Regions from separate parts of the Parabacteroides sp. Y3-G-102 genome, predicted to be linked through region 1. Evidence: riboswitches for the same ligand, from Rfam matches in the RefSeq annotation. Region 1 holds a riboswitch; the other holds the start of a gene.
What was found. A riboswitch is a leader RNA that binds a small molecule or an ion and turns the genes downstream of it on or off. The one in region 1 is predicted to bind thiamine pyrophosphate.
Positions count from the first base shown of each region.

Region 2: another riboswitch for thiamine pyrophosphate. It lies ahead of NBH16_RS20385 (sulfide-dependent adenosine diphosphate thiazole synthase); the one in region 1 lies ahead of NBH16_RS13780 (TonB-dependent receptor).

Region 1 covers NZ_JAMOKU010000025.1:70,019-77,545, reverse strand. The annotation lists gene sufB (Fe-S cluster assembly protein SufB) at 1-719, opposite strand, end outside; gene NBH16_RS13800 (CvpA family protein) at 750-1,241, opposite strand; gene infB (translation initiation factor IF-2) at 1,244-4,165, opposite strand; gene nusA (transcription termination factor NusA) at 4,186-5,451, opposite strand; gene rimP (ribosome assembly cofactor RimP) at 5,456-5,923, opposite strand; TPP riboswitch at 6,161-6,271, shown strand; gene NBH16_RS13780 (TonB-dependent receptor) at 6,314-7,527, shown strand, end outside.
Region 2 covers NZ_JAMOKU010000056.1:15,589-23,115, reverse strand. The annotation lists gene NBH16_RS20405 (efflux RND transporter permease subunit) at 1-447, opposite strand, end outside; gene NBH16_RS20400 (efflux RND transporter periplasmic adaptor subunit) at 463-1,698, opposite strand; gene NBH16_RS20395 (DUF6769 family protein) at 1,777-2,181, opposite strand; gene NBH16_RS20390 (hypothetical protein) at 2,252-2,671, shown strand; gene NBH16_RS20385 (sulfide-dependent adenosine diphosphate thiazole synthase) at 2,728-3,498, opposite strand; TPP riboswitch at 3,561-3,657, opposite strand; gene NBH16_RS20380 (IbrB-like domain-containing protein) at 3,748-4,272, opposite strand; gene NBH16_RS20375 (DUF3440 domain-containing protein) at 4,256-5,557, opposite strand; gene NBH16_RS20370 (hypothetical protein) at 5,554-5,958, opposite strand; gene NBH16_RS20365 (glycoside hydrolase family 3 C-terminal domain-containing protein) at 6,044-6,397, opposite strand; gene NBH16_RS20360 (hypothetical protein) at 6,364-7,206, opposite strand; gene NBH16_RS20355 (cytidylate kinase-like family protein) at 7,265-7,527, opposite strand, start outside.

The DNA of each region.
Region 1 (7,527 bases):
GTACATCCTTCCAGATAACTTACATACGCCTCATCGTCAGCGACAATCAAGGTACGCTCGAACTGTCCGGTATTAGCGGCATTGATACGGAAATACGTACTCAACTCCATCGGGCAACGTACGCCCTTCGGTATATAAACAAACGAACCGTCCGAGAACACGGCCGAATTCAAGGCGGCGAAGAAATTATCACGATAACTAACCACGCTGCCCAAATATTTCTGCACCAAGTCCGGATGATGTTGTACAGCCTCGCTGAACGAACAGAAAATAATCCCCTTCTCCGCGAGATTCTCCTTGAAAGTAGTCTTCACGGAAACACTATCCATCACGGCATCTACCGCCATTCCGCTTAAATGCTTCTGTTCTTCCAAAGGAATACCCAGTTTATCGAATGTTTTCAACAACTCAGGATCTACCTCATCCAAGCTCTTTGGTCCCTCTTTTTTCTTAGGGGCGGCATAATAGATAATGTCCTGATAATCGATCGGCGGGATATTCAAGTGAGGCCATGTAGGCATCTCCAACGTCTGCCAATGGCGAAAAGCCTTCAAACGGAACTCGAGTAACCATTCCGGCTCGTTCTTCTTGGCAGAGATAATACGGACCGTCTCCTCGTCTAATCCACGATGGATCACCTCCGTATCAATATCGGTAACGAAGCCATATTTATAATCTCCGCTCGTTACCTCATTAATTATATGATTTGAATCCTGCATAATTAAAAATTAACCATTGATAAAAGCCCTTCATTCTCCTAATGAAAACAAATTATGTGGGAAAATTGTTGGTACTATTTGCTTCACGCTATAATAAAAACGAGATTCTATCTTTGATTGGCGATGAATCAAGACCGATCCGCGATCCACGAACTCCAGCGCGTTCAACAGCAAACTGGTAAAGACCAAAACGACCAACAACCCGAAAAAACCACCAAACAAATGGTTGATAACACTCAACGGTGTCGCCCCTACCACCTTGGTAACCAGTTCACCCGCTAGGATAAATACCCCCATAATCAAGATAAAACCCGCTATATAACTCAAGATCGTAACCCCTTCTTCCGGAAACCAACCCAACGCCAAGATATATCCTTTCAGCCAAGCCGCCGCTTTCCCGCAGAAAAAGATCGCGATCACTAGGGCTATAAGCGAAACAACCTGTTTGATGATTCCATCAAACAGGCCTTTCACAAATCCTATCCCTGCCAGACATAGCAATGTAATGTCCAACCAGTTCATCGTTATAACGTCTTCTTAATTTCTGTCTCTTCGTAAGCCTCGATCATATCGCCTACTTGGATATCGTTGAAGTTCGTAATATTCAAACCGCAATCCAAGCCAGCCACGACCTCTTTCGCATCGTCCTTGAAACGTTTCAAAGAGCCTAGCTCGCCGGCATAGATCACGATACCGTCACGTATCAAGCGGATCTTGTTCGTACGCTTGATCTTGCCTTCCTTAACCATACATCCGGCAACCGTACCGACCTTGGTGATCTTGAATACCTGCTGAACTTCCACATAAGCGGTAATCTCCTCCTTGATCTCCGGAGAAAGCATGCCTTCCATAGCGCTCTTCACCTCCTCGATCGCATCGTAGATGATAGAGTACAAACGGATCTCTACACCTTCCTTCTCGGCGTTTCTACGCGCTTGCAAAGACGGACGAACTTGGAATCCGATAATGATAGCGTTCGAAGCCGCCGCCAAAACCACATCCGACTCGGAAATCTGGCCAACCGCCTTGTGAATTACGTTCACCTGAATCTCCTCTGTAGACAAACGGATCAAGGAGTCGGACAATGCCTCTACGGAACCATCCACGTCACCCTTCACGATCACGTTCAACTCTTGGAAATTACCCACGGCGATACGACGTCCGATATCATCCAAGGTAAGCATCTTCTGCGTACGAAGACCTAACTCACGCTGCAATTGCTCACGACGGTTAGCGATCTCACGCGCCTCTTGCTCAGTCTCCAATACATTAAATGTATCACCGGCCTGAGGAGCACCGTTCAAACCGAGAATCAATACCGGCTCGGAAGGACCAGCCTTCTCCACCCGTTGATTACGCTCGTTGAACATCGCTTTGATACGTCCTTGATGAGTTCCCGCCAAAACGATATCTCCCATCTTCAACGTACCGTTCTCCACCAATATGGTAGATACATAGCCACGTCCCTTGTCCAAAGAAGACTCGATGATAGAACCAACCGCACGTTTTTTCGGATTCGCTTTCAAATCCAACAGGTCGGCCTCCAACAAGACCTTCTCCAACAACTCCTCGACACCGATACCTTTCTTAGCGGAGATCTCTTGACTCTGGTACTTACCCCCCCAGTCTTCCACCAAGTAATTCATATTCGCCAACTCCTCCTTGATCTTCTCAGGATTAGCATGTGGCTTATCGATTTTATTAATAGCGAAAACAATAGGAACGCCGGCAGCCGAAGCGTGATTAATCGCCTCAATCGTCTGAGGCATCACGTTATCATCAGCGGCCACGATAATAATCGCGATATCCGTCACCTTCGCGCCACGGGCACGCATAGCGGTAAACGCCTCATGACCCGGAGTATCCAAGAACGTGATACGGCGGCCATTCTGCAACTTCACGTTGTAGGCTCCGATATGCTGCGTGATACCACCGGCCTCACCAGCGATTACGTTCGCGCTACGGATATTATCCAATAAAGAAGTCTTACCATGGTCAACGTGTCCCATCACCGTTACGATAGGCGGACGGGCTACCCAATCCTCCTCGTTATCATCTTCCTCATCAGCGTTGATCGCCTCGACAACATCCGCGCTTACATATTCAGTCTTATAACCGAACTCCTCAGCCACGATATTGATCGTCTCCGCATCCAGGCGCTGATTGATCGAAACCATAAGGCCGATGCTCATGCAAGTACCGATAACCTCCGTTACAGATACGTCCATCATGTTCGCCAAGTCGTTGGCCGTAACGAACTCGGTCAGCTTCAATACCTTGCTTTCCAGTTCTTCCTGTTCCATCAACTCGTGCTCACGTTTCACAGCGGCGTCACGTTTATCACGACGGTATTTAGCCCCCTTATTATTCTTATTATTCTTGTTGGTCAAGCGAGCCAAAGTCTCCTTGATCTGCTTTTGAACATCCTCTTCGCTAACTTCCGCTTTCACCGGCTTCTTCAAGCGAGGCTTACGGTCGTTATTCGGACGATCGTCACGATTCGGGCGCGGATAATTCGTACCCGGCGTATTATTCACGTCTACTCGATCTTTCTTGATACGTTTACGCTTCTTCTTAGCGTCACCTTCCTCACCCGGTTTAGCAGGAGCGTTCGGTTTAATCAAAGTAGGCGAATTCGGACTCTTATGAGGAGCGCCCGGACCGTTGCTATTATTACCCGGCCGATTGTTATTAAACTTTTGCTTCTCATCACGCTCTTTCCGCTTCTCCTCCTTCGTTTTCTTCTTCGGACGAGTCGATTGGTTAAGCGCATCCAAGTCAATCTTACCGGTTACCTTGATCTTTGATTCCAATTTAACCGAGTTCAAACGGAAAAGATTATCGTCTTTTTCCTCGGTCTTCTCTACTTCCTGTTCCGGTTTCACACTTTCCACCTTAGGTTCCGCAACAACCGGTTGCTTCTCTACGGTTTTTTCTTTTTCCACTTCCACTACTATAACTTTTTCTTCTTTTTTCTCCGTGGGAGCCTGCGCAGGCTGCGCGGGTTTAACAGGAGCTTGAGCAGCGGGAGCGGCAGGCGCTTCCTTCACTTTCGGCTCTTCCTTTACCTTAGGCTCTTCTTTCACCTTCGGCTCCTCTTTAGCCTTCGGCTCTTCCTGCTGTTTTTTATGTTGTCCACCATCCAAATCGATATGACCCTTCATTACGATCTTAGGCCTGAATTCTTCCGGTATCACTGTCTTTATTTCCGCAGTCTTCTCTTCTTTCACAGAAGGAGCCTCTTTCTGCGCACGATCCGCCGCAAAATTACGATCTTTCTCAGGCAGATCCTTTCCAAACTCTTTTACGAGCAAAGCATACTGTTCATCACTGATCCTCGTGTTGGGATTATCCTCAACCGAGAACCCATTCCGGTGCAGGAACTCAACCACCGTGTTGATTCCCACGTTCAATTTTCTCTGTACTTGAATTAATTTTATAGGCATATCTAACTTTGTCGTAATACTTATTCGTTACCTTCATCTTCAAATTCCGCAGATAAGATAGCTAAAAGATCGTCCACGGTCTGCTCTTCCAGATCGGCACGTTCAATAATCTCATTGCGGTTCATAGCAAGGACGCTCTTCGCCGTATAGCATCCTATATTCTTCAGTGCGTCGATCACCCAGCTGTCGATCTCGTCGGAGAACTCATCCAAGTAGATATCCTCCTCGTCCGCTCCTTCGATATCACGGAATACGTCAATCGTATACTCAGTCAACATACAAGCCAACTTAATATTCAGACCACCCTTACCGATCGCTAAAGAAACCTCCTCCGGACGTAGATAAACCTCAGCTTTCTTTTCTTCCTCATTTACACGGATAGAAGAGATCTTAGCCGGGCTTAAAGCACGCTGGATAAACAAAGAGAGATTTGAGGTGTAATTAATCACATCAATGTTCTCGTTTCTCAACTCGCGAACGATTCCGTGAATACGAGAGCCTTTCATACCTACGCAAGCACCCACCGGGTCAATACGGTCATCGTATGACTCGACAGCCACTTTGGCACGCTCTCCCGGGATACGGGCGATCGCCTTGATCGTAATCAAGCCATCATTAATCTCCGGAACCTCCAACTCGAACAACCGCTGCAAGAAGACCTTATCCGTACGGGAAAGAAGGATCTTCGGGTTGTTATTATAGTTATCCACACGTTGAACGATCGCACGTACGGTCTCTCCCTTACGATAGAAATCGGTCGGGATTTGCTCGGATTTCGGCAGTAGCAACTCATTACCATCGTCATCCAGCAACAGGATTTCTTTCTTCCACACCTGATAAACCTCAGCGGCGATGATGTGGCCGATTTTATCCTTATACTTAGCGTACAAGCTGTCTTTCTGCAATTCAAGTATCTTTGAAGCCAAAGTCTGGCGCAAGTTTAAGATCGCACGACGTCCGAAGTCCGCGAAATGCACCTCGTCGGTCACTTCCTCGCCCACCTCACAGTCGGCGTCGATTTTACGGGCCTCCGTCAACGTAAGCTGCAAGTTCTCATCCTCCAATTCATCATCAGCCACAACCGTACGGTTTCTCCAGATCTCGAAATCACCTTTCTCAGGATTGATAATCACGTCATAGTTCTCATCCGTGCCAAACATCTTGGCGATCACGTTACGGAACGAATCTTCCAAAACGCTAATCATCGTATCTTTATCGATATTCTTCAACTCCTTGAACTCCGCAAGGGTGTCAATCATACTGATTGTTTCCTCTTTCTTGGCCATAATCTTACTTGAATCTTATTAAGTATTTTGTATATTTTATTTCATCAAATGTATACGACTCATCCTCTATCACGGTTACCTTCCGCTTAGCGCCCTCCGGTTTCACCTTCTTCTCGACAGAGACAACCACACCGTTCTCGTCGGCAGATTTCAACACACCTGTCAGCTTCGAGCCGTTTTTCAACAGCATCTCCACCTCGTTTCCGATGTTCTTGACGTATTGGCGAAGTACCTTAAAAGGAGAAGTAATGCCGGCGGAGCCAACCTCCAGCTCATAATCCTCGACGTCACGATCCAGATGCTCCTCCAAATACCGGCTCAACTCAGCGCAATCATCAATGCTTACCGCTTCATCGTTATCAATTTCAACGACTATCAGGTTCCCCGGTTTAATCACTACGTCTACTAAATAATTGCTTGAAGAGGCTAGTTTTTCCTCTACTAATTGGCTTACCACTTTCTTTTCTATCATACACATATCTGTTAAGAACAAAAGAAGGGGACTACCCGCCCCCTCCTCAACTTCACTTAATCGCCCGCAAATATACAAAAAATCAATGAGTTCTCAAAATATCCTCATCTTTTTGCAGAAAAAATTAATACGACACAAACCGGATTACGATCGATAGTAATCAGAATTAATATCTATAGAAATCCGATTTACTATTGATAGTAATATTTATTAACATTTTTATGCCTATCTTTGCTGCCGAATACGAAGGGGTGCTCGCGGAATCCTTCACGAAAGGAGCGGGCTGAGATCATACCCATAGAACCTGTACAGGTAATGCTGTCGTAGGGATTCATGCTTCTCCGATCCTTTCTATTCATCTATTTAGTTTTAAAGCAAAAAGATGAAAAGATGAAAAATGTATTGGTTATCTTGGCCGGCTCCTTGCTGGCTACAACCGCCAAGGCACAAATGCCTAGTCCGGTCGACTCCTTGAAAATCTCAAAAGACGTATCTTTAGATGAAGTGGTTATTACCGCTACCAAAGTCGGGAAAGAGACCCCGGTAGCTTATAGCGACATCTCCAAACAAGAACTAAGCAGCCGGAACAACGGGCAAGGTATCCCATTCCTTATCTCCCAATCCCCGTCTGTTATCATGACCTCGGATGCCGGAACGGGTATCGGTTACTCCGGTTTTCGTATCCGGGGTACAGATGCGAACCGTATCAATATCACGATCAATGGCGTACCGGTTAATGACTCCGAGTCTCATACCGTATTCTGGGCTAATATGGCCGATATAGCTTCCTCGGTAGAATCGATCCAGATCCAACGAGGCGCCGGAACCTCTACGAACGGAGCTGCGGCTTTTGGCGCTACGGTCGCCATGCAGACCGAGAAACCGTCCTTAAAGCCTTACGGCGAATATTCCGTATCAGCAGGTTCTTTCGGTACGCTGAAACATACGGTAAAAGGCGGCACTGGATTACTTTACGATCATTTCGCTTTCGACGCCCGCTACTCCAATATCCGTAGCGACGGCTTTATCGATCGTGCCTCCGCCCGTATGAGTTCTTACTATGCCTCCGCCGCTTTCTATGCCGATAATACATTGATTAAATTCCAAGCCTTCGGGAACAGCGAGAAGACCTATCAAGCATGGAACGGTGTTCCGTCTTATTTACTTGACACAGATCGTAGCTATAATCCATGCGGAGAATATGAGGAAGATGGAGTGAAGAAGTTTTATAACAATCAGACGGATAATTATTGGCAACACAACTACCATTTAATGGCCAGCCAGCGTATCGGAGATTTCTGGAATATGAACCTGACCCTTCATTACACCGACGGAAATGGATATTACGAGGATTATAAATCGAAAGCCAAATTCAGCAGTTATAAACTACCGGAATATATCGATCCGGAGGGTAATACCGTAAAAAAGACGGACCTTGTGCGCCGTAAATGGCTCGACAATTATTTCTATGGAGCCGTTTATAGCGCAAACTATCAACGTGACAATACCCGCCTTACGCTGGGAACCGCCGTCAACAACTATGTAGGCGATCATTTTGGCCGGGTAATGTGGACCAAAAGCGCAAACGTCTTGCCACAACCGGA
Region 2 (7,527 bases), on a different contig from region 1:
GGAATCGGCGGTCAAACCGAGGATCATCATCTCACCCAAGATGGATGACTGCGGGCCTAAGGTCGGTTTACCTACGTTCTCGGGAAGGCTCTCACCCAAGACAGCCAGTTTTTCGGACACGATCTGACGAGCCCGGTAAATATCCGTACCCCAATCAAACTCTACCCAAACCACGGAGAATCCGGTGGTAGACGAGGAACGTACACGCCGCACGTCCATCGCACCGTTCACGGCAGTCTCCACAGGGAATGTCACCAAGCGTTCCACCTCCTCGGGAGCCATACCGTTCGCCTCGGTCATGATCACGACCGTCGGGGCGTTCAAGTCCGGGAACACATCCACGTCCGTATTAAACGCCGTGTACGTACCCCAGATCATCAGCAATAGCGCACAAACCAAGATTACCAACCGGTTGTGCAATGAATAATAAATTATCTTATTTAACATGCAACGTCCCTCCTATTAATGGCTATGGCTATGAGCCGGTATCGCGTTAGAAGCGGAAGACAACTTGATCTGGTAAGCGCCACGGGTCACGACCTCATCGCCCGGTTTCAATCCGGAAAGGATCTGTACCTCCGAGCCGTTATTCGCTCCCAGCGTCACCCATTGCTTCTTATAGCCTTCCTCATCCAGACGGATAAATACCGAATAAACGCCCTGCTCCTCGATAAGGGCGGAGACAGGCACACTCAAGACATTCTCCATCGGCTTTGTCAACAAAAAGATCTCCACGAAAGAACCGGGGATAACCGCTCCTTTATTATCGAACTCGAAAGTCACCGGTACATAGAAAGAGTTCATATCGGAAGCCTTTCCATACGATAACAACCGTCCACGCAAATCAGACAATTTATAGAGAGCGTTATCATACGGAGTCATGAAATTAGCGGTTTGGATCATGGGAAGATCGTTGTAATACCTCTCAGACACGTCCGCACGCAATACCAAACGATTGTTTTGCGAGATCGTAGCCAAAGGCTGGCCTACGGATACATAATCACCCTCTTTCACTTGGATGTTCTTCAAGTAACCATTCAAGGGAGAGACTACAGACACGCCTTTCGCCGTCTGTTTTCCCGCTATCGCCTCATAAGCGACCTTGGCGTTCTCGTAATTCAAGCGGGCCTGCTCGAAATCCTTGGCGGATACGATCTTATCGCCTACCAAGGCTTGCATACGCTCGTATTCCTTTTTCGCTGTCTCATAAGCGAATTTAGCCCTTGCCGCCACGTCTCCATCCGAGAGGGCGTTGGAAGCGATACTCAACACGGCCTGTCCCTTGCGTACCGCCGTACCATCCACGAACGGCAAGCTACCAAACGAGATCACGCCGGGGACGGTAGCGACGATCACGGACTCCTCCCCTTGCGCTGCCATTACTCGTCCGCTCGTCTTAATCACATCCGTGAAAGGAGCGGGATTAACCGTTACGGTCTGCAAACCAACGGCCTCGGCTAAGGCTTTCTTAAAGACAATCTCGCCGGGATGGGTACCACCAGCCTCATGCTCATGGTCATGGCCTTCGTGTTCATGTCCCTCATGATCATGATCGTGATCGTGATCCTCACCTTCATGCTCATGGTCGTGAGCCTCTAATTCATGATTATGCTCATCGTGTCCGGCTTGCGACGCATTTCCCGCACAACCGGCAAACAGGTAAGCGCACATCGCACCTACCAAATATATTTTCTTCATTGTGTAAAAAATCTTGATATCGTTAATAATAAATAGATAGGGGCAAGTCTGTCCTCACCCACTCTCACAAACGAGATATCAAGACATAGGAGGGGCACGAAGTCCCGAGGCACTCACTATCCAAGTGTCGTGCAGCGACTCAATGTAGGGGGCGTTCTCGTGATCAAGGAGCTGTCCGCAAAACGCCGGTTCAGGTGGATAAATGTAATCAAATAAGACGAGTAACGGCATCAGATGTATATCCACATCTCCATCCATAAAATGAGAAATATGCGTACTGAAATAGGCCAAGTTATGCCCGTCGCAACCGCAATCATGCGTATCAGTGCTTTTATCGCCATGCGCTTGCTCCGCGGTCAAGGATTGATAACAAGGCATCCCGTCCCGGTGATGATGGTGAGGGATAACCACAGAAAGCAATGCCAAGATGCCGGCCATCAGCACCACGTATTGTACAATCCTCTGTTTCATTTTCTCACGCATGGCACAAAGATAAGGATATTTTTCCGTTTTTTACATGAATGTTGTAAGTTTGCGGTAAATAAAAAGATAGATGAAGTTTGGAGTAAATAAAAAGGTATTATTATATACCGCCGGTTGCGTATGGATTTTCGCCGGTATCAATATCTTACGCATCGGTATCATCACATGGTTAAACGATACCCATTATTGGTTATTCAAGATCGGGGAAGCGACCATCGTTTTCTTACTTTTCTTCAATTTGGTCTTTAAACGGCTTTTCTATAAACATTCCGAACGGATCTCCCGGAAAAACGGGAAACATTGCCCGTTCTCTTTCTTCGACGTGAAAGGTTGGATTATCATGATCTTCATGATCGCTTTCGGGATCACGATCCGCACGTTCCATTTACTGCCGAATTCTTTCATTTCCGTATTCTATACGGGATTATCCACGGCGTTGATCATAACGGGATTCTTATTCTTGAGACAAGGAAAAACCGTTGGGAATTGAGAATTGAAAATTAAAGATACAGCTATCAATAATTTTCAATTCTCAATTCTCAATTTTCAATTCCCAAGTTTTTCGCAGATCAACTCAGCAGCCTTCTTGCCGCTCATCAGCATACCGCCAAAAATCGGTCCCATCCGGAAGCTACCGCTTACGCCGTTAGCGGCCATACCGGAAACGAATAATCCCGGGTAGATCTCCTTCGTGTTCTCCACCGTCGTCTGCTCACCCAGCTCCACATTCAAGGAACGCTCGCCGATCACGCCTCCGGTCGGTGTATTCAATTGGATATCATTCTTACGGGCTACCACACGGGCAATCTCGCAATCATGCCCCGTACCTTCCAAGACAGCCTTTGCCATGATCGTCAACGGATCCACGTGCATCCCCTCACGGATTACCGGAGCCCAGTTCACTACCACACCGGCTACGGCATCGTTATGAAACACCACGTCCTCTACCGAATAGCAGTTAAAGATCGTAGCGCCCGCCTTCGTCGCCTGATAAATCAAAGCGGAAGTGGTATGTACCGAATCCATGATATACGTGCCGTTAGCACCTTCCTTATAGCTTACGCCCAATTCCTTGATAATCGGGATAGCCTCTTCCTGCACCACGATATCGTTGAACATCATAGCGCCGCCCCACATACCTCCACCGGGAGCTAGCTTACGATCAAACAACGCCACCTTCTTACCGGCTTTCGCCAAGAAATAAGCGGCCACGATACCGGAAGGTCCCCCTCCCACGATCGCTACATCCACAGACAAGTTGCTCTTCAACTTCTCGAAGTAAGAGTCAATGATTCCACTTGAAACAATCTGTTCCATCTTAATAACTAATTAAAGTTTAAACATCAGGGAGCACATAGAGGTAACGCCCCCTTTATTTCCTAGTTCTACCTTATTTTCCCTTCGCCGGCATTACCCGGATCAGGTTCGATGGGTATAATCTCAGCCCGTATGACTCGGGCACCCCTATGTGATAAGTCGGGGGCAAATGTACAAAAAATTAGTATATATGTACTCAACAGAGCCATAAAAGGCAAAAAACGCTCAGCCAAACAAAATGTAAGAAGCTTAATCTTCTTCCGACCAGTCATCAGACCAACCGAATTCTTTATCCCGGAATAATTCAGCTAATCCCGAAATCTGCTTGAACCGAAGTAACTCATTTTTATCCATTCCAATATTACGCATGATCCACTTATCAGACATCCCAGATTTGACCAACTCCGTAACAATCTCCGTCATAAGTTCCAAGTTGTGCATCCCTCGAGCCCTGTTATGGCGAATGGTTGAAGCCATTCGGTTTGAAATATCTTTCTCAATCACCGTTACAGGCAACATTCCTTTCTCACGATCATAAATCCTTTGAGATTGCTTCATAACCAGATAACGATGATAACCATCTACTATCTCATATAAATCATCCTCTTCAAGATAATAACAGACGCAAGGCATCGTATAGCCATCCTCCCAAATGGAAAGTTCCAATAATCGCATTTCCGGTGGTGCCATGATATTAGGGTTATAGCTGTTGGCTACAATTTTTTCTATAGGGACAGCCCTAACACCATATGCCGGACTAACAAAGTTTCCCATGCTTATAAAAATTATATTTGTCCATTACTTCTTTTCTCATATCCCTTTCTCGTTTTGTCTGGGAAAAACCCATATACTTACATGTATGATCGTTTTTCAAAATACAAACACACATACGTTTGTAAGTAGGGATTTCTTTAAACTCAGGTATATTGATATCATCGATATACTCCATCCGTACCGGTTTCTTATCCGTATGGTAAGCGGTACATTCTTCCACAATGATAGGAATATTAGCCGCCCGTAACTTAGCGATAGTCTCCTCACTGAGGCATCCTCCTTTTTCTCTCCAGAATTTACGGCTGACTCTTAACTTATTCAAATAGTTCTCACGAGTTTCTTTGGGTAAAGTATTTAGGAGAAAATACATATATTTCTCCCAAGAGAACCCGGCTGGGCACTTGATAGCCCTCCATCCCATAGCGGAGGTATTCCCATATATACCGGCAAAGCCAACACCGTTTACACGTCCAACCATCCTCCCCCACATGTCGGGATCGACAACTTTGTAAATGAACAGTGTGGATATCGCTTGGGATATGAATGGGCTCGCCACACGTTGCCGGGACAAAGGCACCCCTGCTTGATAATACAAATCATACAAATGATTATATGTCCAACCGAACTTTCCGTTCGCTATCCAGATATCCTGAGTTTTCCAATCATAAATAGGATATGCGTTATATATAGAATAATTCATTCTGCGAGTCCATTTATAATTAGCTAGTTTTCTGTAATTCTTATCACTATGTATGGCCCGCCACCTATTAAAACTCTCTTGGGTACGGATACCAACAAGGCAACATATACGCCGGCCCATTTTCCGTTGATACAACCAAAAAGGGAACATATTCTGAAAATCATAATCCCACATGTCCTCCTTGAAAAAGTCAAAGTCTTTCGCCCGGAGACATGAATGGGGCATCTCTCGAACCCAGATATCCCGGTACTCCTCGCTCCAAGGTCTCCAATATTGTTGAAACATAGATGTACATGTCTGGACTTTAAAAGGAACACAACAATGATAAATATCAAGGATATCGGAATTAGCGGCATAAACCTTTTCCACATATTCGGTCGTCTGGCTGTATTGAACCTCATAATCCATATGAAATACACCTAATTTTCGTCCCGGAGCGTATCTACGAATATAATCTACACACAAATTCAACAGTACACCACTATCCTTTCCACCGGAAAAAGAGACGTATACGTAATCGAAATAATCAAAAATGATCTTCAATCTTTTCTCTGTCGCCTCGTACACATCCATTCTTCGCATCATGACTCTACCTCCGGTAAATAATGCATTTTATCATAATTTTTCCACTCAACACATGTCTGGAACTTTTTTTGTGAGAACACTTTTACATGACGTTTATGCACAACAGCCATAAGTGAAGCTTGAGATGAAAAATCCTTTATGACTTCTTCAAGAAGTTCACTCAATACCGAAGGATCATCACCACTCACGAAATAATTGTCTATAGAGTAATAGAGATGTCCTTTTTTTACAGGCATAAAACCAACAACAGCTGTTTCATGAAAGGCTATATACCAAACGTGGCTACGAGATGTTTTAAAAGGGTAATTGTTATTTTGTCGCAAAATGGCTGGATTCATGACCAAAGGTGCGACAAGTTCATATAACAATTTGTCCGTTCCCTGCAATGTCATAATTTTCATGGTCTGCACTTAATAATATTACCATGCAAATTTAGGCATTATATATAGATACCGTAGCCACAAAAACACAAAAATGTAATTTACTCTATTTATATTTAGTCACTCGCTCATAATCGATAACGCCTTTCCAATTCATACAAAAAGCGAAATCATACAGATGGCCCTCGCTATCCGTATAGCATTTCATATCCCGGGGAACATCTTCGAATTGCTCCTCCACGATACGCATATCTGCCGGCATCTGCAAAGGCAACAAAGCGGAAGGCTCGGCTTTTCCACTGATGATATCCAAGACCGCTTGGTTTTGTACACCGAAGTTCACCAGAATGGCATCCGCCGAACCCTCGAACTCGGACATAATCGTGGGCTTATCCATCTCCAAAGATACGATTACAGGCTTACCTTTCATTTTAGCCTTTGTCTCCAAAACAGAAAGCATATCCTGCTTATTAGCTGCTTCACCGGACTTACCTTTATAAGAACGGTTCGTGAAATTCTCAAACGGATCTCCCCCGCCAAACTTGGGTTACGGGCATAGGTAGCGGTATAATCATTATACTGTAAACTGATAGGCATATAACCGTTTGCACCTTTCTCACGATCGGATTTATCATACCCCGTACCACTGTTCGGGCTCGTCATAAAGACGATGGCGAAATCCGCCTCATCGGGATTATCAACGACCGTAAGATACCGTGACCGATGCCCTCCACTAAAGCTTGCACATTTATTATTCCAGCGAGCCGCCACTTCTGGGCTTTGTACTCTCGTAACCAATACATGACGAACATTATCCTCGGTGAGGAATTTACGCTGCGCATCGGAAAGATCGGATGACTGGGCTCCACTCTCATCAAAAGATTTGCCATTGTAGGTAGAAGCTCCAAACCCTTTCGAGGCACCGGGGATAGATTGATGGGCGCTATAAAGCATCAATCCGGCGATCTCCTCTGTAGATAACTGCCCGGCCAAATCAACGGCACGTTCCTCGGGGGTAAGACGCCAATCCTCATACGGATCAAGCAACCCGTTCCGATTCAGATCTTTGAAGGCATATCCGTCAACGGCAAGAAGTCTCACCCCCGAATTGGCCGAATATCCTAATACAGCTCCTTCTTGCTGGGTAACGATACGGATAGAATCTTTCTCTACCTCCGTCCACTTCGTGCCCGAACAAGCACAGGTGGAAACTAACAAGGCGCCCAACATACCATGGGTCAGCCGAACAGTAATAAAAGGTTTTCGCATACTTTCTTAGTTTTAATAGGTTAATCTCTATTCAATAATGGTTTCTCAAGAATACGATTTATCCGAAATGAGACGGACGCTTATTCAATCTGCGCTCGATAAAGCTTTTCATAAATTCCACGGTCTCGTCGATCCCTAATACGGATACATCGATCGAGAAATTATAAGAAGAGGCCATTCCCCATGTCTTATTCGTATAATAATTATAGTAAGCCGCACGGGATTTATCAGTCTTCTCCATCATGTTCTTCGCCTCTTCCACTGTCACACCATGCCTTTCCACGGTCTTTTGGACTCGGCTCTCCACTGAACTATGGATAA